DNA from 3 places in the Massilia violaceinigra genome. Region 3 is predicted to be linked to each of the others. Evidence: predicted binding sites of a transcription regulator. Region 3 holds the regulator's gene; each other region holds the start of a gene.
What was found. Region 3 encodes FNR, which switches genes on or off when oxygen is low (the NO sensors DNR and NnrR bind a similar motif). Its sites were predicted from a motif close to TTGATNNNNATCAA; they were not measured.
Positions count from the first base shown of each region.

Region 1: the regulator FNR is predicted to act here: its motif matches at 4,460-4,473, upstream of CR152_RS29575 (universal stress protein).
Region 2: the regulator FNR is predicted to act here: its motif matches at 5,445-5,458, upstream of CR152_RS23450 (serine protein kinase).

Region 1 covers NZ_CP024608.1:6,853,772-6,860,487, forward strand. The annotation lists gene rfbA (glucose-1-phosphate thymidylyltransferase RfbA) at 1-767, shown strand, start outside; gene hyi (hydroxypyruvate isomerase) at 825-1,601, shown strand; gene CR152_RS29555 (hypothetical protein) at 1,749-2,603, shown strand; gene CR152_RS29560 (hypothetical protein) at 2,622-3,065, shown strand; gene CR152_RS29565 (TraR/DksA family transcriptional regulator) at 3,245-3,607, shown strand; gene phbB (acetoacetyl-CoA reductase) at 3,650-4,396, opposite strand; gene CR152_RS29575 (universal stress protein) at 4,533-5,381, shown strand; gene CR152_RS29580 (hypothetical protein) at 5,388-5,777, opposite strand; gene CR152_RS29585 (hypothetical protein) at 6,022-6,579, opposite strand.
Region 2 covers NZ_CP024608.1:5,429,230-5,435,945, forward strand. The annotation lists gene CR152_RS23435 (SDR family oxidoreductase) at 1-705, shown strand, start outside; gene CR152_RS23440 (SpoVR family protein) at 862-2,241, opposite strand; gene CR152_RS23445 (DUF444 family protein) at 2,238-3,407, opposite strand; gene CR152_RS23450 (serine protein kinase) at 3,428-5,392, opposite strand; gene CR152_RS23455 (pyridoxamine 5'-phosphate oxidase family protein) at 5,628-6,131, shown strand; gene CR152_RS23460 (DUF445 domain-containing protein) at 6,182-6,716, shown strand, end outside.
Region 3 covers NZ_CP024608.1:6,178,010-6,184,725, reverse strand. The annotation lists gene ccoN (cytochrome-c oxidase, cbb3-type subunit I) at 1-321, shown strand, start outside; gene ccoO (cytochrome-c oxidase, cbb3-type subunit II) at 336-950, shown strand; gene CR152_RS26565 (cbb3-type cytochrome oxidase subunit 3) at 952-1,134, shown strand; gene ccoP (cytochrome-c oxidase, cbb3-type subunit III) at 1,127-2,071, shown strand; gene ccoG (cytochrome c oxidase accessory protein CcoG) at 2,068-3,486, shown strand; gene CR152_RS26550 (FixH family protein) at 3,506-4,039, shown strand; gene CR152_RS26545 (hypothetical protein) at 4,054-4,287, shown strand; gene CR152_RS26540 (hypothetical protein) at 4,334-4,936, opposite strand; gene fnr (fumarate/nitrate reduction transcriptional regulator Fnr) at 5,127-5,894, opposite strand; gene CR152_RS33295 (cation transporting ATPase C-terminal domain-containing protein) at 6,022-6,291, opposite strand; gene rhlE1 (RNA helicase RhlE1) at 6,425-6,716, opposite strand, start outside.

The DNA of each region.
Region 1 (6,716 bases), 680 kb from region 3:
CGCTCACCACCCTGATGCTGGCGGGGATCCGCGATATCCTGTTGATCTCGACCCCGCAGGACACGCCGCGTTTTCACGACCTGCTGGGCGATGGCAGTAAATGGGGCATCAATCTGCGCTACGCGGTGCAGCCGTCGCCGGACGGCCTGGCGCAAGCCTTCCTCATCGGGCGCGCGTTTGTCGGGCAACACCCGTCGGCGCTGATCCTGGGCGACAATATCTACTATGGCCACGAACTCGATGCCAAACTGGGCAAGGCGCATGCCCACGGCGACGGCGCCACCGTGTTCGCGTATCACGTGCTCGACCCGGAACGCTATGGCGTGGTCGAATTCGGCCCGGACCAGAACGCGCTGTCGATCGAGGAAAAGCCAGCGCGGCCGAAATCGCATTACGCCGTCACCGGCCTGTATTTTTACGACAACCAGGTGTGCGACATTGCCGCCGCGATCACGCCATCGGCGCGCGGCGAGCTGGAAATCACCGATGTCAACCGCGCCTACCTGGCGGCGGGCCAGTTGCGCGTGGAAGTGATGGGGCGCGGCATGGCATGGCTCGACACGGGTACCCATGAATCCTTGCTGGAAGCCTCGCAATTCATCGCCACCATCGAAAAACGCCAGGGCCTGAAGGTCGCCGTGCCGGAAGAAGTGGCCTATCGCAAGGGATATATCGATGCCGATGCGCTCGCGGCGCTGGCCCGGCCGATCAAGGACAATGCCTACGGCCGCTATTTGTTGCACGTCTTGCATGAGCAGGTATTCTGAGGGCGCAGCCGGGCAAAGCGGGTTAGCATAAGGCCTTGCTAACTCGCCGTTCCCGCAATGCCAAAATTCTGCGCCAACCTCAGCCTGATGTTCACCGAAGTGAGCTTCCTCGACCGCTTCGCCGCCGCCCGCGCCAACGGCTTCGACGCTGTCGAATTCCTCTTCCCCTACGCGTATGAAGCGGACCAGATCGCCGAGCGCCTGGCGCGCTACGACCTGCAACTGGTGCTGCACAACCTGCCCGCGGGCGACTGGAGCGCGGGCGAGCGCGGCATGGCGTGCGATCCGCAGCGCGTCACCCAATTCCAGGACAGCGTGGCGCTGGCCCTCGACTACGCCGTCGCGCTCGGCGTGGGCCGCCTGCACTGCCTGGCCGGCAAGCTGCCGCCCGGCGTCGCACCCGAACGCGCCCACGAGACCTACGTCGCCAACCTGCGCTTCGCCGCCGCCGCAGTGGCCAGGCACGGCATCGACCTGTTGATCGAGCCGATCAACAGCTACGATATTCCCGGCTACTTCCTCACCGGCAGCGCCCAGGCCGCCGCCGTGATCGCCGAGTGCGGCGCGCCGAATCTGTTCATGCAGTACGACATCTATCACATGCAGCGCATGGAAGGCGAGCTGGCCAACACGATCCGCGCCCACCTGCCGCTGATCCGCCACATGCAGGTTGCCGACAATCCCGGCCGCCATGAACCGGGCACGGGCGAAATCAATTACCGCTATCTGTTCGCCCTGCTCGACGAACTCGGTTATGACGGCTGGGTCGGCTGCGAGTATCATCCACGCGGCGACACCGTCGCCGGCCTTCATTGGCGTAGCGCATCGAGTTAATCCATGGCAAAATAGACAACTTGATCGAAGGCATATTTCGCGAATGAAAACATCAGTGAAGTTTGACCTATAGCAAACTGCATTCAAATCATCGGCGCAAGAATGGGAACTTCTGGCAAGCCCTTCCGCGCGCGCCTGAAAGGATTTATGAACCCGCTTCGCACCCTCGCCACCTCCGCCCTTCTCGCCGCCAGCCTGTTGCTGGGCGGCTGCGTCAGCAACCAGGTCAATCTGGAAGAGGTGCGCGAATTCGCCAACGCCTCGGCCCGCCTGGGCGGCTACGCCGAACTGTCCACGCGCTACCGCGACACCTATTTGCGCGAGCAGCCCTACCTGCCGGCCGCGGCCGACAAAGTGGCCAGGGAAAACGATGCCAAGCGGCATGCCGCCTACAACGATTTCGTGACGATCCAGAAAGCCGTGGTGCTGTACATGCAAACCCTGAGCGCACTGGCCGGCGAGGGGCGCTACGATTTCACGCCCCAGATCGACAACATGGGCGCGGGCCTGACCGGGCTGGCTGAAACCACCCTTGGCCAGAAACAGGTGAGCGCCTACACCGGCCTGGCGCGCCTGCTGACGCGCGCGGTCACCTCGCACTATCAGAGGGAAAGCGTCGAGACCATGGTGCGCGAAGGCGACGCCGACGTGCGCGTGCTGCTCGAAGCGATGATCACCCTGACCGATGTGTACGCGGCGGCCAACGAAAACGAAAAGAAAACCGTGCTCGGCTTTTTCGAGGTGGCCCTGCCGCTGGCCGACCGGCCCCAGGACCGCCTGCTGTACACCCTGGCGCGCGCGCATGTGCAGGGCAAGACCAGCGAGTACCGCATGATCGACAAGCGCTTCGAGCTGGCGCGCCAGGGACTGACCAAGGTCGCGCAGGGGCACCAGAAGCTGCGCGAGAACCTCGCCACGATGTCCTCGTCCGAGATGCGCAAGATGCTGACCGCTTACGTGCGCGACCTGCGCATGATCCGTGCCGGCCTGGCCGCCGACTAAACCGACCCGAGGTGTGCTATGAAAACAGATCAAGACGGACTGGCCAGTGTGGCGGACATCATGGCGCTGGCCGCGCAATTGTCGGCCTGCGCCGCCGCCATGCATGAGCGCGCGCTGGTTGCCATCCGCACGCCCCCCGACGCCAAGCTGAGCCAGGAGGAACGCGACCATGCCTTCGCCCTGCTCGACGAGGAACTGGTGCTGCGCCAGCACGTGCATGCGCTGTACCTGGACGCCGCCCGCGCCGTGCTCAAGGGCCTGGGCCAGCCGCAGCAGCATGTGATGGCGCTGACCGCCGACGCGACCGAAAAAATCCGCAAGATCACCGCGATCGCCAATGTCACCGGGCTGGTCGCGTCCGTGGTGGCACTGGCCGGCGCGGCGGCCAGCGGCGTGCCCGGCACGGTCTCGCTCGCGCTCAAGAATGTGCAAGACCATATCAAGGCGGTCAAGGGGCAGTAGGGTGACCCGTGTAACAGATGCGTGCAACGGACGCGTGCAACGCACGCGCGAAGGCGGCACGCTTCGTGCGCGTGCGCGGGTATTCAGCGCCGCGCGAACGCGCTACACTCGATATCAGCACGCGCGCGTCCCGGTGCGGTGACGCGGCCGTGCCAACATTCACTTTCCCGAGCGTCATCATGAATGGACTGGAACCAGGGCAGCTTGCGCTCCTCAAAGCCGTCCTCGAACAGCGGCTGGCCGATCTGGCGCGCCACGATGGGGCCGAGGTGCTGTCCGGCCCGCGCGACCTGGCGGTGCAGGAGGTCGAAACCTCGCCCGCCGACAAGGCTACCGTGCGCCTGCTCAACGACCTGGCGCTGGAAGCGGCCGGCCACCACGTGGCGCAACTGCGCACGCTGCGCCAGGCGCTGGCGCGCATCGACGATGGCAGCTATGGCGAGTGCGAGGAATGCGGCAATCCGATCGGCTTTTCGCGCCTGCAGGCGCGCCCGGAAGCGCGGCTCTGCATTGCCTGCCAGACCCGCGCCGAGAAGCGCTGACGCGCGCTCGTCGCGCCAGCGGGGATGCGTGCGCTGACGCGCTCAGACCATGTGCTGCCCGCCATTGATGGCGATATTGGCGCCCGTCACGAAGGCCGCCTCTTCCGACGACAGATAGGCGACCAGGCCCGCCACTTCCTCCGGTTCGCCCAGCCGCCCCACGGGAATTTGCGGCAGGATACGGCTCGTCATCACCTCGTCCGGCACCCCGGTCACCATCTTGGTGCGCAGGTAGCCGGGCGAGATGGTGTTGACGGTGACGTTATGGCGCGCCATTTCCAGCGCCAGCGCCTTGGTGAAACCGTGCATCGCGGCCTTGGCCGCGGAATAGTTGGTCTGGCCGAAGGCGCCCTTTTGCCCGTTAACCGAGGAAATATTGATGATGCGGCCCCAGCCTTGGGCGGTCATCGGCTCGATCGCCTGCTTGGACAGGTTGAACACGCTGTCGAGATTGGTGCGCATGACCTCGAGCCAGTCGTCATGATGCATCTTGGCAAGCGTGCGGTCGCGCGTGATGCCGGCATTATTGACCAGCACGTCCAGGCGCCCCTGTTCGGACAAGAGTTTTTGCACCATCCATTCACTGTCGGCAAAGTCGCCCACGTCGGCCTTGTAGGCCGTGAAGCGATAGCCTTCATCGCGCTGCGCCGCCAGCCAGCCCTCGGGCGAACTGTTGTTTGGCGAATAGGTCGCCGCCACGCTGAAGCCGGCCCGGTGCAGGCGCTGGCAAATTGCTGTTCCCAAACCTCCCATGCCCCCGGTTACGAGAGCCACTCTTTTGATTTCCATCATGCTTTCCTGTCATCGTGGTGAAGTCCGAGCCCAAGTCTAGGGCGCTTACCGTGCGCAACATTGAGCAATATCAAAGCTTGGGGAAAGATGGTTTAAGATGATGGATATCAAGTCCATCGAGACAGGAGCATTCATGGGGTATCAGACCATCCTCGTCCACGTTGACGACAGTCCGTCCGCGTACGCGCGCATCGGCGTGGCGATCACGCTGGCCAACAGTGGCGGCGGCCATCTCATCGGCATGGCCCCGACCGGGGTCGCGCGCACCCTTCTTCCCAGCCTGCCGCCCGGCCAGAGCGACCCCACGCTGTCGCTGCACCTGGGTTTCCTGCGCGAGCAGGCGCAGGAAGCGCTGGCCGCCTTCAGCCAGCGCTGCGAGGCGGCCGCGGTGGCCTCGCACGAGGCGCGCGTCATAGACGACGACGCCGGCGGCGGCCTGTGCCTGCATGGACGGGTGGCCGACGTGGTCGTATTGAGCCAGTCCGATCCGGACCAGGGCGGACCGGGCCTGCTGGCCGACCTGCCCGCCTATGTGGTACTGCACTCCGGCAAGCCGGTGCTGATGGTGCCGTTCACCGGCGAGCGCGCCAGTGTCGGGCAGCGCGTGCTGGTGTCGTGGGATGCCAGCCGCGAGGCGGCCTGCGCGCTGCAACTGGCGCTGCCGCTGCTGCGCCACGCGGTCGCGGTCGACCTGGCGGTGTTCGATACCGGTCCCGGCAGCCACACGGCGGCCGACGCGCGCGCGGCCGATCCGCGCCCCTGGCTGGCGCGGCATGGCGTGCACGCCAATTTCGCGGTGCACGCGCTGGCGCACAAGCGCCAGCAAGTGGGCGAAGCGCTGCTGGCGCTGGCCGCCCAGAAAAATGCCGACCTGCTGGTGATGGGCGCCTATGGCCACTCGCGCGTGCGCGAAACCATCCTGGGCGGGGTCACGCGGACCTTGTTCGAGTCGATGAGCGTGCCGGTGCTGATGGCGCACTGAGCCGTTTCAGTGCCAGTCGAGTTCGCGGATGCGCGACACCTGGCGCCGCGCCATGAGCGACCATAGCTGCTGCGCCAGGGTCAGGTCGGCGCTCATGCGGCGCGGCGGCGCCAGCGCCAGTTCGCAGTCGCGGTCGGACCATTCCTCGAAGCGGATGGCGCCCCCGCGGCTCACTTCGATCACATACATCAAACCGTCGTCGTATCCGAAGCGCAAGGCCGCGCTGGCCGGTTCAGCCGCAGGCGCGGGCGCGCCGTTCCCCTTGGCCTCGGCCTTGGACCGGGTCTTGCGCGGCGCTGCGTACAGCTCGGCCAGAACAGCCGTCAGCTGGGCCTCGGTGGGCGCGGCGATGTCGCGTCCGTCCATGCTCGTCAGGGTGAGCCAGGCTTGGTTCATGGTCGCGTCCTCCCGTCGGCACGCAGCCACCGGCGCGGATGCGCTGGCTGGACTGGTACATGGATGCACTATGTAAAGAGCATAATACCGAAAAACCCCGCGTTGGGAAGCGCTATCTGAACGCTGTTGCAGGCAGCATGAAATGTAAACAAATGCCAACAAATGCAAACGCGCCGCCGGGCACGAAGGCCGGGCGGCGCGCGCTTTCCGCCGGCGCTGAACCGGCAGAGGCGTCAGGTGCGGCTTACTGCACCAGCACCGGCAAGCTGAGCGGATCGAAATCGGTCCAGTCGCCACCTTCGATGGTGCCCTTGGCACGCTCGATATGGTGCGAGCCGAGCCCGCGCAGCACGTCGATGGCGCGCGCTTCCTGGTCCGGCTGGTCGGCCGCCACGGCGATCAGCATGCCGGACTGGCGCGGTTCGTAGCGGTTGGCATTGCTGCCCTCTTCCTTCTCGCCGGCATCCTTCATTTTAGATAGGCTGAACAGCGAGCCGACGTGCGCGCCCACCAGGCCGCCCACGATCGGACCGGCCGGACCGGTGACAAAGGCGGTCGCCGCGCCCACGGCCACGCCGAGCGCGCCACCGGTGGCCGCGCCTTGCAGCACGCCTTCCGGGGTTTCCTTGGCGCCCGGAGACTGCATGTTGTCGCCGCCGATCGGGGTCTGGTCATGCTGGCCCGGCTGGTTCAGGAAAAAGGCGGAAATACGATCTTCGGAAAATCCGGCGCGCACCAGCTCGCGGCGCGCGTGATCGATCTCGTCCTGAAGTTGAAAATGACCTGCAACGATGGTAGACATGCTGTATTCCTCCTGCATTAATGATGGGGCCAGCATGCGCCAACACGCCCGTTTCCTCTGTACGCAAACGCACCTAAGGCCAGGGCGCAACAAAAAGAAATCTTTCCCTCCCGCTCGGTAAATATTTCTCCGTATAA
Region 2 (6,716 bases), 750 kb from region 3:
ACCAGCGACGTCAACCTGATCGGGTTCCTGAACATGCTGGTGGCCGCGCGCGACGCCGGCGTGCGGCGCATCGTGTATGCGGCGTCGAGCGCGACCTATGGCGACCATCCCGGCTTGCCCAAGGTGGAAGACCATATCGGCCGCCCGCTGTCCCCGTATGCGCTCACCAAGCACGTCAATGAAGTGTATGCGGAGATGTTTGCCCGCTGCTACGGTACCGATGCGATCGGCCTGCGCTACTTCAATGTGTTCGGCCCGCGCCAGGACCCGCGAGGCGAGTACGCAGCCGTCATTCCCCAGTGGTTCGATGCGATGATCCATAACCGCCCGCTGCGCATCAACGGCGATGGCGACAGCAGCCGGGATTTTTGCTTTGTCGACAATGCGGTGCAGGCGAACCTGCTCGCCGGCCTGGTGGACGATCCGGCGGCCGTGAATCAGGTGTACAACGTGGCGGTGAACGCGCGCACCAGCCTGAATGAACTGTTCGCCATGATGCGTGCGCTGCTGGCCGAGCGATTTGCGCACATGGAGGGCTACCAGCCGGAATATGGCGCCTTCAGGGCGGGCGATGTGCGCCACTCGCAGGCCGATATCTCAAAAGCTGCGCGCCTGCTTGGCTACCAACCGACGCACCGTCTGGAAGACGGCTTGCATGAGGCGCTCGAATGGTATGTTGCCCATACAGGTGCGCCAACACCATGAACGCAATGTCACCCCAGCCCACCCGCAGTGGACGCGCGTAGCCGGATCACAGATGGACGATACGCCAGGAACTGTCGACTCGGTACACATCTTGTGCTCGGCCGGCGTCTCGGGCCGCACCCCAATTGCGGCGCGCTCACTGCGGCCCGTTCATCGTCAAAGTTTTCGTGCCGGCAGCACACGCACCACCCCGCGGAAGTCGACGGTGTGCAAGGTCACCGGCTGGCGCCATACCCTTTTCACGTAGTCCATCACTTTTTCCGCCTGCGGCAGCTCGAGGCCACGCCCGTCGCGCAGGTAATCGTGGTGCAGCGCCAGGGCGCCGTCGGGCCCGACCTGGCTGACCGCGATGCACGGCGCGCCATAGTTGAATTTTGGCGCCAGAATCGCTTCGCGGATCTGGTGAATGTCGCGGCTGGCAATCCTGGTGTCGCCATCCTGGCGCGTTTCATAGACGAACAGGTCGAGCTTGTCGGCCAGTTCCTTGTCCAGGTAATTGCGCACGAAGCCAAAGTCATCTTCCTCGCGGCAAATCCGGCGCGCCTGTTCCAGGCCGTGCTTGTCGATGATGTGTTCCCACAATGAGAAACCGAGGTGGTACGGATTGAGCGACAACGCCAGCTGCTGGCCGCTGGCGAACGGGCGCACCACGTCCGAATGCGATTTGATCGCCGATACGTACAGATCGTGCGGCAGGAACGTTGCCTCGCGCAGCAGCCGGGCGTGCCAGTACGAGGCCCAGCCCTCATTCATGATCTGGCAGGCATGGATCGGGTGGAAGTAATAGGCTTCCTCGCGCACCGCCAGGAAAATGTCGCGTTCCCAGTCTTCCATCTCGGGCGCATACTGGGCGATGAACCACAGCAGGTCGTATTCGGGCTGGGGCGGCAGTGGCGTTCGCTGGGGCGGATCGTTGCGTGCGGGTTCGACATGCTCGCCGGGCAGGCGCGCGAAGCGGTCGTGGAAGTGATTGACCTCGGGACCGGTGCGCGGAGTGACGAATTCGGGATAGCGTGGCCGGTGCAGCGCTTGATTGATGTCGATATGCGTTTCGAGCGCGAGCGCGGCATCGAGCACCGCTTCGACCCGATCCTGCCCATGCGCGCCAAGCGCCCGTTCGAGGCGATGCGCCCGGGCCGCGCTTTGCTCGAGAATCTGACCGCCCGCCATCGCCATAAAGCGCGAAAACAATTGATTATTCTTGGCGAAATCGGCGTGGCCCAGCACGTGCGCGGTGACCAGCGTGTTCTCGGCCAGGGAGTTTTGTTCAAGCATGAACGCATGGCAGGGGTCGCCGGGGAACATGACTTCAAATATTTTCGAGTGGCCCATGTGCTGGCGCACCAGCTGGTGAATGTAGCGCACGCCAAAGGACCAGTGCCGCATGCGAACAGGCAAACCATAAACAGCAATCTCGACCATAAAATTGCTGGGCACCAGATCGAAGTTGACCGGATAGAAATCCATGCCGAGTTCGATCGCCAGCGCTTCCAGGCGCGCGGAGTAGTCGGCAAGAATGGCGCTGGCGTCGCTCATGGCGCCGCCTCCTTTGCCGCGTGCTCGCCTTCGCTGACAAAGAACTTGCGCAGCGCGCTCCAGACATCGTCCGGATTGCTGAGGACGGTGCTGCCGATGGCGACGCCGCGCCGTTGCAACTCATTGCACAGGCGCCGCATCTCGGTTTCCAGCGTGCGCGGCGCGCCAGGCAGCGTTTCGATGTAGCCGGTGTAGTTCAACAGCTTGCCCAGTTCGGTCAGGGCGGTGCTGGTCGCGGTCCGGTCTTCGGTAAAATTTTCACCATCGGACGCGTAGAACATGTAGAGATTGTTCTGGGCGGGATCGAGCTCGGTGCGAATCAGTTCCAGCACCAGGCGGAAGGCACTCGACGCCATCGTGCCGCCGGTGCCGGTGACTTGGAAGAACTCGCTCTCGGTAAATTCCCAGGCGTGGGTGGTATGGGCGATGAAGCGCGTCTCGACCCGGGCATACTGGCGCCGGATGCCTTGCAGCGCGAAGAAAAAGAAGGACTTGGCGAGCTTGCGCTCGTGTTCGCTCATGCTGGCCGAAACATCGATGACGAACAGGATGGTCGCGCCGGTACTCGGACGCTGCCGGGACACCAGTTGCCGGAAGCGCAGGTCGTCGTTCGTGAAGGGCACCGGATCGGCCTGCACGGCACGCCGCTTGATGGCTTCCTTGACGGTACGGCGCCGGTCCAGGCGCGAGCGGGCGCCGCGCTTGTCCCAGCCCTCGCGCACCAGTTCCACCTCGTCGATGCGCGCGCTGTTCCTCGGCTTGAGCTCGGGCAGTTTCAGTTCTTCCCACACCCAGTCCATGACGTCGTCGATCGGCAATTCGAGCAGCAGCCGCACGTCGCCTTCCTGGTTGCCGCCTTCGCCCGGCGTGCCGCCATCGTCCGCCTGCTCCGGCAAACCGGGCTGCAGCACATCGCCGGGCTGGCCCACGCCCTGGCCGGCGCCGGTCTGGCTGCGGCTGTCGGCGAGGCGGAAGCGGGCGTGTTCGAGCAAGCGCACGGGCACCTGGACGGTGCGGTCCTGCGGACCGGTGATCAGGTCGGGGCCGGCAATGAGCTCGGGCAGGTGGCTGTGCACGGCGTCACGCACCTTGTCGTTATGGCGCAGCCAGTCGCGCGCTCCGCGCGAGAACAGGTCGTACCACGCCGTGTTGATTGTCGCCGTCACGCCATATCTCCAGGACCCGGCTATTCTTGTGCCAGCAAGGTCGTTACGTAGTTGAGCGCTTCGCGCGCGCTGTGGCTGTCGTAGCCGTATTCATCGACCAGCCGCTTCTCGACGGCGGAAATCTTGGTGCGGATATCGTCATCGGGACGCTTGGCCGAGCTGACCAGCCGCAACACATCGCGTCGCTGTTCGAACAGATATTGTTGTACCGCGTCATTCAGTTGAAGATGGCTCTCCAGGCTGAACCTGGTGCCGCGCTTGTAGGCGCCCATCGCCTTGCGCACGACTTCCTGCCGGAACGATTGCTTGCCCGACTCCGAAATATGGATCTTTTCCTCGACCGCGCGCAAAAACCGTTCGTCGGGCCGCCGCTCTTCATTGGTGATCGGGTCCTTGATCTGGCGGTTGTCGAGCATGGCTTCAACCTCATCGAGATACTTGTTGAGCAAATCCTGGGCTTCCTGCTCGAACGATACGAACAGCGCCTTGTGGACGTCTTCCTTGACCCAGCGGTTGTAAAAATCCTTGCGCGTCAGCACCAGGTAGTCGACCCATTTGCGTTTTTTCTTGGGATCGATGCGGGCATCGCTCTCGATGCCATCTTTCAATGCCAGCAGTACGTCCATGGTCGACAGGCTCTTGCGGTTGGACTGAATGATCGCGTTCGACAGTGCATTGATCACGAAGCGAGGCGAGACTCCGGCCAGGCCCTCGTCCGGCGCCTTGTCCTTTTCTTTGACACGCCGGACATCGGCGCGGTTCACTCCTTCGACTTCTTCGTTGGCGTGAATGCGCACTTTCTTGACCAGCTCCACGTCTTTCTCGTCGCCGTCCTGGATGCGGCTCAGAATGGCGAACACGGCCGCCGCGTGCAGCACATGCGGGTCGAGGTGCACGTCGCGAAACGCCGGGGCCGCCGAAGAAATGAGTTTTTTGTAGATGCGCGCTTCCTCCTTGTAGTTGAGCGTGTAGGGAACCTGGATGATGACCATGCGGTCGAGCAGCGCTTCGTTTTCGCTCTCTTGCAGGAATTTGCGGAACTCGGCCAGGTTGGTGTGCGCCAGAATGGTTTCGTCGAGGTAGATGAGCGGAAAGCGCGACACCTTGACGTTCTTTTCCTGGGTGAGGGTGAGCAGCAGGTACAGGAATTCGCGCTTGACCTTGAGGATTTCGATCATTTCCAGCACGCCGCGGCTGGCCGCGTACACGGCGCCCGACCACGACCACGCGCGCGGATCGCCCTCGTCGCCGTACTGCGCCACCTTGGACAGGTCGACCGAGCCGACCAGATCGGCCAGATCGGCCGTGGTGGGGTCGTGCGGGGCATACGTGCCGATGCCGCTGCGCCCGGATTCGGACACGAAAAAGCGTTCGACCGGCATCTGCATGAAGTCGCCGGCGTACTGGTCTTCCAGCCGCGCGCGGCAATGCGGACAGACTTCGCCGCTGATCTCGATGCCGTAGGTGTTGCGGCAACTGGCGCGCATGGTGTGCGGCACCAGGTGCAGGGGCGATTCGTGCACCGGGCAGCCGCCGATGCCGTACAGCGCGCCGTCGTCGGTGTAGCTGTACTCTTCCAGCCCGCGCTTGAGCAGGATCACCAGGGTCGACTTGCCGCCCGAGGGCGGTCCGAGCAGCAAGAGCAGGCGGCGCCCGACCTCGGAACCGGCGGCGGCCGCCTTGAAGTAGTCGACCACCCGGTCGATGGCGTCGTCGATGCCGAACAGGTCTTCGCCGAACAGGCGGCAGCGGAAATGGCCGTCGCCCGCTTCGGTACAGGTGGCGCGGATCATGTCCCAGATGTATTGGTGCGAGCTGCGCGTAACCTGATGCGGCGCGCGCGGCAGCACCTGGTCCATGAACTGGGCAAACGTGCCCGACCAGTGGCCAGCCCGGTGCTGGCGCGTGAAGACGCCCAGGCTCTCGATGAATGAGGCATGTGGGTCTTGCACGGTCGTCACTGGATCATCGCCGGAAATACTCACGTTGGCTCCTTGTTGGTCTTTTTTCAGTATCAGCGCGCGCTCAATGCGCAGACTGATACACATCAATGTGCGTAATTGAACCTATGGGAAGTTTTTCGAGCTGATGTGTTGAACCGCTTCTGACCCGTGGATGCCGCCAGCGTGCGGGGTAAGTTCGCTTGCGCACAGAAGCGCATGACTATTGCGATTACGATATAGTTTCTTAATAACCTAGAACAGCGTGAAGGAAAAGCCCATGTCAGCATTTACCCATTCCGATCAAGTGGCTGAACTCAGGTCCAAGATCAAGTCGATTCGCTTCGCCATGTTCACCACCGTCAATGAACAGGGCCGCCTCATCAGCCGCCCGATGACCAATCAGGAAACCGACAACGACGGCAACCTGTGGTTCTACACGTCCACCGATACCGAACTGTGGGAAGACATCGTGTCGCGCCCGGAAGTGAACGTCAGCTTCGCCGAGCCGGAAGACCATGTGTATGTCTCGGTCAGCGGCCGCGCCGAGCGCATCGTCGACCGCGCCAAGATCAAGGCCATGTGGAACCCGGCGGTCCAGGCCTGGTACCCGCACGGTCCGGATGATCCGCATGTCGTGCTGGTGCGCGTCGTTTCCAGCAGCGCCGAGTACTGGGATTCCAGCGCCGGCAAGGTGGTCAGCCTGTTCGAGATGGCCAAGGCCGTACTGACCGGCACGACTCCCGACGTCGATCCGGGCGAACACGGGAAGATCAACCTCTGAGCCAGTTCCACTCCGTGCACGAAAGCGAGCAGCAAGCCAGGCTGACGCGCATGCGTCTGATCGCCACCGGCCTGCTGGTGGCGATGGCCGTGCTGTTCGTCGTCGCGCGCCTGCTGGAGCCGCGCCACGCGGCTTTCGCCTTCGTGGGCGCGTTCGCGGAAGCGGCGATGGTCGGCGCGATTGCCGACTGGTTCGCCGTCACCGCCTTGTTCCGCCATCCGCTGGGCTTGCCCATTCCGCATACCGCCATCATTCCCACGAATAAGGAAAAGATCGGCGAGAATCTGGGCAATTTTCTCGAAACGAATTTCATGAGCTATGACGTCGTGCATGCCGAACTGGTGCGCATTGACTTCGCCGGCTCGGCCGCGCACTGGCTGGCGCAGCCCGCCAACAGCCGCGCCGTGGCAGACCAGGCGGTCAGCGCGGTGCCGGTGCTGCTGCGCATGATCGACGACAAGGACGCCGCCGGCTTCCTGCGCGAAGCCCTGTCCGGCGCGCTGGAAGACGTCAAGCTCGCGCCCATCCTGTCGCAGGTATTGTCGGTGCTGGTAGCCGGGCGCCAGCACCATGTGCTGCTGGAGC
Region 3 (6,716 bases):
AAGACGGAAATGTGGAGCGTGCGCCTGATCGACACCCACTTCTGGGTCGCGACCATCGGCATCGTGCTGTACATCTCCTCGATGTGGATCGCCGGCGTGATGCAGGGCCTGATGTGGCGCGCGGTCAATAGCGACGGCACCTTGACGTACACCTTCGTCGAAGGGGTCAAGGCGACCTATCCGTACTACGTGATCCGCGTCGGCGGCGGCCTGCTGTACCTGACCGGCATGCTGCTGATGGCCTATAACACGTACCGGACGATGCGCAATACCGTCAGCGAAGACGCGCGCATTCCCACCCTTTTACCTGCACACGCCTGAATCCGGAGCTTGCAATGAAATTTTCACATGAATTGATCGAGAAGAATCCCTGGCTGCTGATCGGACTGGTTTTACTGGTCGTTTCCTTCGGCGGCCTGGTGGAAATCGTTCCCCTGTTCTTCCAGAAATCGACCACCGAGCCGGTGGCCGGACTGAAACCGTATTCGGCGCTGCGCCTGGTGGGCCGCGACATCTACGTGCGCGAAGGCTGCTACAACTGCCACTCGCAGATGATCCGTCCGTTCCGCGCCGAGACCGAGCGCTATGGCCACTACTCGGTGGCCGGCGAATTCGTCTACGACCGGCCGTTCCAGTGGGGTTCCAAGCGCACCGGTCCCGACCTGGCGCGCGTCGGTGGCCGCTACAGCGACGAATGGCACCGCACCCACCTGGACAACCCGCGCGACGTGGTGCCGGAGTCAAACATGCCCGGCTATCCGTGGCTGGCCAAGACCCGGCTGGTGCCGGCCGAGGTGATTCCGAAAATGCGCGCCCTGCAGCGTCTGTCGACGCCGTACTCGGAACAAGACATCGCCCAGGCCCCGGCCACGCTGGCCGACAAGACCGAGCAGGATGCCCTGATCGCCTATTTGCAGGGCCTCGGCATCCAGATCAAGACGAGGAACTGACATGGCAATCGAACATATTTTTGACAGCGCGAGCAGCATCATGACCGTCATCAGCTTCACCACCTTCCTCGGCATCTTGCTGTGGACCTTCGTCCTCAAGGGCGGCAAGGACTTCGAGACGCAGGCGGCGCTGCCGTTTGCGGGCGATGCCGGCGACAACGCGGGGGAGAGCGGTCATGGCTGATTTCACCAGCGGTTTCTGGGACCTGTACATCATCGTCATCACGGTGCTGGCAATCCTTGGCTGCGGCGTGCTGCTGTGGTCCCAGTCGACCCACAAGGTCGAACCGGGCAGCGACGGCACCACCGGCCACGTGTGGGACGAAGACCTGACCGAACTCAATACGCCGCTGCCGCGCTGGTGGATGTGGCTGTTCTACATCACCATCGTGTTCGCGCTGGTGTACCTGGTGCTGTACCCGGGGCTGGGCAGCTACGCCGGCAAATTGGGCTGGAAGTCGAGCGGCGCCTACCAGGAAGAACTGGTCAAGGCCGATGCCGACTACGGTCCCCTGTTCGCCAAATACGCCAGCCAGGATCTGAAAGCGGTGGCGGCCGACCCGCAGGCGCACGCGATCGGCGAGCGCATGTTCCTGACCTACTGCGCGCAGTGCCACGGCTCCGACGCGCGCGGCAACAAGGGCTATCCCGACCTGACCGACAAGGACTGGCTGTACGGCGGCGAGCCTTCGGTGATCAAGGCGACCATCATGAAGGGCCGTAACGGCATGATGCCGCCGATGGGCGCGGCGGTCGGCTCGGAAGCCGATATCGAGAACGTGGCGCACTACGTCAAGAGCCTGTCCGGGCTGACCGCCGATCCGATCAAGGTCTCCTTCGGCAAGACGAAGTTCGGCGCCTGCATCGCCTGCCACGGCGCCGGCGGCGTCGGCAACCAGGCACTGGGCGCGCCCAACCTGTCCGACAAGGTCTGGCTGTACGGCGGCAGCGCCGAGACGATCATGGAAACGATCCGCAAGGGCCGCACCAACACCATGCCGTCCTTCCACGAGTTCCTGGGCGAATCCAAGGTCCACGTGCTGGCCGCCTATGTATGGAGCCTGTCCAACGATCCGGCGCCGGCGAGCCTGGCGGCGGCGCCCGGGGTGGCGCAAAAATGACAGAGGCCGCCGCCAAGCCGGTTGTGATCCGGATGTATGCCGCGCGCGAGGAAATCTATCCGCGCGAAGCGAAGGGGCGCTATGCCAGCTTGCGCTGGGCGTGCGTGTGGATCACCCAGTTGGTGTTCTACGGCTTGCCCTGGCTGAACTGGAACGGCCGCCAGGCCGTCCTGTTCGACCTCGGGGCGCGCAAGTTCTACATCTTCGGCATGGTGTTGTGGCCGCAGGACTTCATCTACCTGGCGGCGCTGCTGATCATCGCCGCCTACCTTCTGTTTCTCGTCACCGCCATCGCGGGGCGGGTGTGGTGCGGCTTTGCCTGTCCGCAGACGGTCTACACCGAGATCTTCATGTGGATCGAGCGCAAAATCGAAGGCGCGCGCAGCGCCCGCATCCGCCTCGACCGCCAGCCCTGGACCGCCGACAAGCTGGCACGCAAAACCGCCAAGCATCTGGCCTGGGGTGTGGTGGCGCTGTTTACGGGCTTTAGTTTCGTGGCGTACTTTGCCCCGGTGCGTTCGCTCCTGTCGAATATCGGCGCCTTTGCGCTGGGACCGTGGGAATGGTTCTGGATCGGCTTCTACGCGTTCGCCACCTACGGCAACGCCGGCTGGCTGCGCGAGCAGGTGTGCAAATATATGTGTCCGTACGCGCGCTTCCAGAGCGCCATGTTCGACAAGGACACCCTGATCGTCACCTACGACCAGGAACGGGGCGAACCGCGCGGCGCGCTCAATCCCAAGGCCACGCCGCAGGACGCGAAAAAGAAGGGCGATTGCATCGACTGCAATATGTGCGTGCAGGTGTGCCCGACCGGGATCGACATCCGCAAGGGCTTGCAGTACGAATGCATCGGCTGCGCCGCATGCGTGGACGCCTGCAACGGCGTGATGGACAAGATCGACCTGTCGCGCGGGCTGATTCGCTACTCGACCGACAACGCAATGGACAACAAGTGGTCGGCCAGGCGCATCGGCCAGCGCATCTTGCGCACCCGGGTGCTGATCTACACCGCGCTGCTGGTGCTGATCGTGGCCGGTTTCGGCACCGCGCTGGCGCTGCGCACGCCGCTCAAGCTCGATGTGATCCGTGACCGCGGCTCGATGGGGCGCGAAGTGGGCGACGGCATGATCGAAAACGTGTACCGCCTGCAGATCATGAATACCGCCGAAACCGGGCATACCTTCCGCATCAAGGTGTCGGGCATCGATTCGGTGCGCCTGGCCACGACCGACCAGGCCGTGCTCGATGGCGCCAGCACGCGCGCGGTGCCGGTGCGGGTGCAGGTCGAACGCAGCGCGGCGGCGCGCGGCGCGGCGGCGCCCGGATCGAACCACATCGAGTTCGAACTGACGGCGGTGGACGACCCGTCGCTCAGCGTGCGTGAAAAAGCCGTGTTCATCGTGCCAAAATAAAGCAAACAAGGAGACCCGCATGCAAACCGCCTCACCTCTGATTCCCTCCATCGGCCCGTGGTACAAGCACCGCTGGCCATGGCTCCTGATGCTCGGCCCCGCCATCGTGGTGGTGGCCGGCGTGAACCTTGGTTTCGTCGCCTACCGCGGCCAGGATGCGATGGTGGTCGACGACTACTACACGAAGGGCAAGGCGATCAACCAGGACTTGCGGCGCGACCGCGTGGCCAGCGCCATGCGCCTGGGGTTCGACGCGCGCTATGATCCGGCCACGGAAAGGCTGGCCGGTACCCTGACCAGCGGCGGACAGGCCTTGAGCGCGCCGTTCAGCATCCACCTGGCGCACGCCACCCAGCCGCAGAAGGACCGCAAGCTGGACGTGATTCCGGATGCGGCTGGGCGTTTTTCGGTGGCGTTGCCGCTGCTGGAACGGGCGCGCTGGCAGGTGGTGGTTGAAGGCGGTAAGCGTGACTGGCGTCTGGCTGCGGCCTGGCACTGGCCGCGCGAGCAGGCGCTGGCGATCAAGGCCGACGCTGCGGACCTTGCTCACTGACCGGGGGAGTGCAGATGCGACTTGCGATGAAAGTGTTGTGGCCCGCCTTCCTGGCGGCGATGCTGGCCGAAGGCTGCTTTTTTGCGCTGTTCGATCCGCGCGAGGCGCTGCATGTGGGCGACATCACGCTCTCGCCGATGGCGGCGTACACCATCGGCTTTTTCTTCTTCTGGACTTTTTGCGCGCTGGCCAGCATGCTGACCTACTATCTGGTCGTGGTGCCGGACGATCCGCATCCGCCGTTTTAGCCTGGATATTTTGTGCGCCGTGCCAAGGAGCGCGAGAGAGTTCGGGTCAAGTGGATGCCGCGCCATCGTCAAACACCGCCTGCAGGCTGGGCGCGTTGAGGCTGCGCTCGAACCACTGTTCAAGCTCTGCCTGAGTGGCCTGACCGATGCGTTGCGTTGCCGGCCCCGGCAATTCGCCGAACCGCTTGCGCAACAGGCTGCCCAGCGCCCCGCGTAGGGCAATGACTTGTCCTTCCGCCTTACCTTCCGCACACCCGTTTTGAAAGCCGATCTCCTCGATCTGCTCGGCGCACGTTGCAAGTTTGCCTCCCATGTCGGCATCCTCCTCCGCGCTATCAACCATAAACAATTCCGAATTGCCGGTTCCGCGTGCCAGCAAACCGTTTACCCATACCTGAATCGAGCGCCGCAGGCTGGCCTGGGGTGATTCCTTGAACCACGTCGTCAGCGCCGGCAAGACGTCTGTTGAGACCTCGGGCAAGAGTGAAAGTTCAAGCCGGAACAGCAGCGCCAGCACCCGCTCGAAGGCCGACAGGGCGACTTCATCGAGCAGCTTGAAGGAAGTGAAATCCGTGACCAGTTCGCGCACCCGTTCCGGGTGGGCGAACAGCGAGCGGTATCCGAGGTCGTGAGGGCGGGCATCGCGCATTGTGGCGAGCGCCCATGCCCCGCCTTTGCGCTGCCTCACGCGTGCGCGGCGGCGTACAGGCCGGAAGGATAAGGCAGGTAGCAGGATGTGGCGCGCGGGGAAGAGGAAAGCCCGTAATTATGTCCTGATAATTACCTGTGAACATTATTATCGCCTGTTGGAAAACTGATTCCCGCAGGCTTGTTGCGACTTACGCCATCGGGCTGCACTGCTCGGTGCCGGCGGCCAGCGCCTTGAGCATGGCCGGGTCGAGCAGGGTCATTTCGCGCTTGTCGACGCCGATCCAGCCCTGTTTCTTGAAGCGCGACAGCAGGCGGCTGATGCTTTCGATGGTCAGGCCGAGGTAGTTGCCGATATCTTCGCGCGACATGCGCAGCTGGAAACTGGTGGCCGAGTAGCCGCGCGCCGCGTAGCGTGCCGACAGGTTGACCAGGAACACCGCAAAGCGCTGCTCGGCCCGCATATTTCCCAGCAACAGCATCACATTTTGCTCGCGCGTGATTTCCTGGCTCATGATGCGGTGGAAATGGCGCAGCAGGGTGGGCACCTCGCCGAACAGTTCTTCCAGGCGTTCGAATGGAATCTCGCACACTTCGCTGTCTTCGAGCGCGACCGCGTCGCAATGGTGGCGGTCGCCGCTGATGGCGTCCATGCCCAGCAGTTCGCCGGCCATCTGGAAACCCGTGATCTGCTGCTCGCCGCCCGCATTGACCTGGTAGGTCTTGAAGTGGCCGAAGCGGATGGCGTACAGGTTGCGGAACGGCTCGTCCATCTGGTACAGGCGCTCGTCGCGCAAGACGCGGCGACGCTTGCCGATGATGTTGTCGAGTCGGGTGATATCGTCGTTTTCGAGTCCCATCGGCAGGCACAGCTGGTGCATGCTGCATCCCGCGCAGCTGGCCTTGAGCGCGGCGACGTTCAAAATGGCTGCGGGAACGAATGGAAGAGGCTGGGGCATAGGGGTCTGACGGTTTGTGGCTTGAGCCGTATGATACCCCAGTGGAACCATGGCAGGCAGGCTAATAGCGGCGCAGCTGCGGCATTTTCCCCAGTACAGATGCCCGAATGGCCATGGTGGCGTTGCATTATCTGCGCAGGCGTTGTGCAAGTCCCAACAGCGCCGACCAAAGAACAAGGGAAAGACCAATAGCGCCCGCCGATACCAGTTGTGCGGCACTTAATGGCGTGAAATGAAACACGGCCGCCAGCCCGGGCACGCAGATCACGACCAGCAGCGCGGCGAGGGCGTTCGCGGCGATCATCCACCGCACCCGGTTGGGCCGGCGCCGCCGATGAGGGGCGCGTCGGGGCGGCGAGGCGGCAGCAGGAACATGGGTTGGCGCGCGGCGTTCCATGCCCGTTGGAGAAGGCCAGGGCGGCAGGCGGCCGGCAGCGCGTTGGGGCCGTCCGCGGCGAGGCGGATCGTTCAAGATATCAATGACTTACCAGCAAGGCTTGATGTGGCACGAGCGTGCCGGGATCGGCTACTTAGCGCGGGCGGAAACGCACGTCGACGGTCGAGACCTCGCCCGTGATCTTGGCTTTCTTCGGCTTCTTGGGCTTTTTCAGCACCTCGCCGGCGGTGTTGGTCACCGGCACCCGGTGTTCGGGCGAGAAACCAGGCTCCTCGATCCGCTCCAGGGTCTGTTTGGTGAGGATTTCGATGGCGGCAAGCAACTGCACTTCGTCCGCGCACACCAGCGACACCGCCTCGCCCGAGGCGCCCGCGCGGCCGGTGCGGCCGGTGCGGTGAATATAATCCTCGGCCACGATCGGCAGG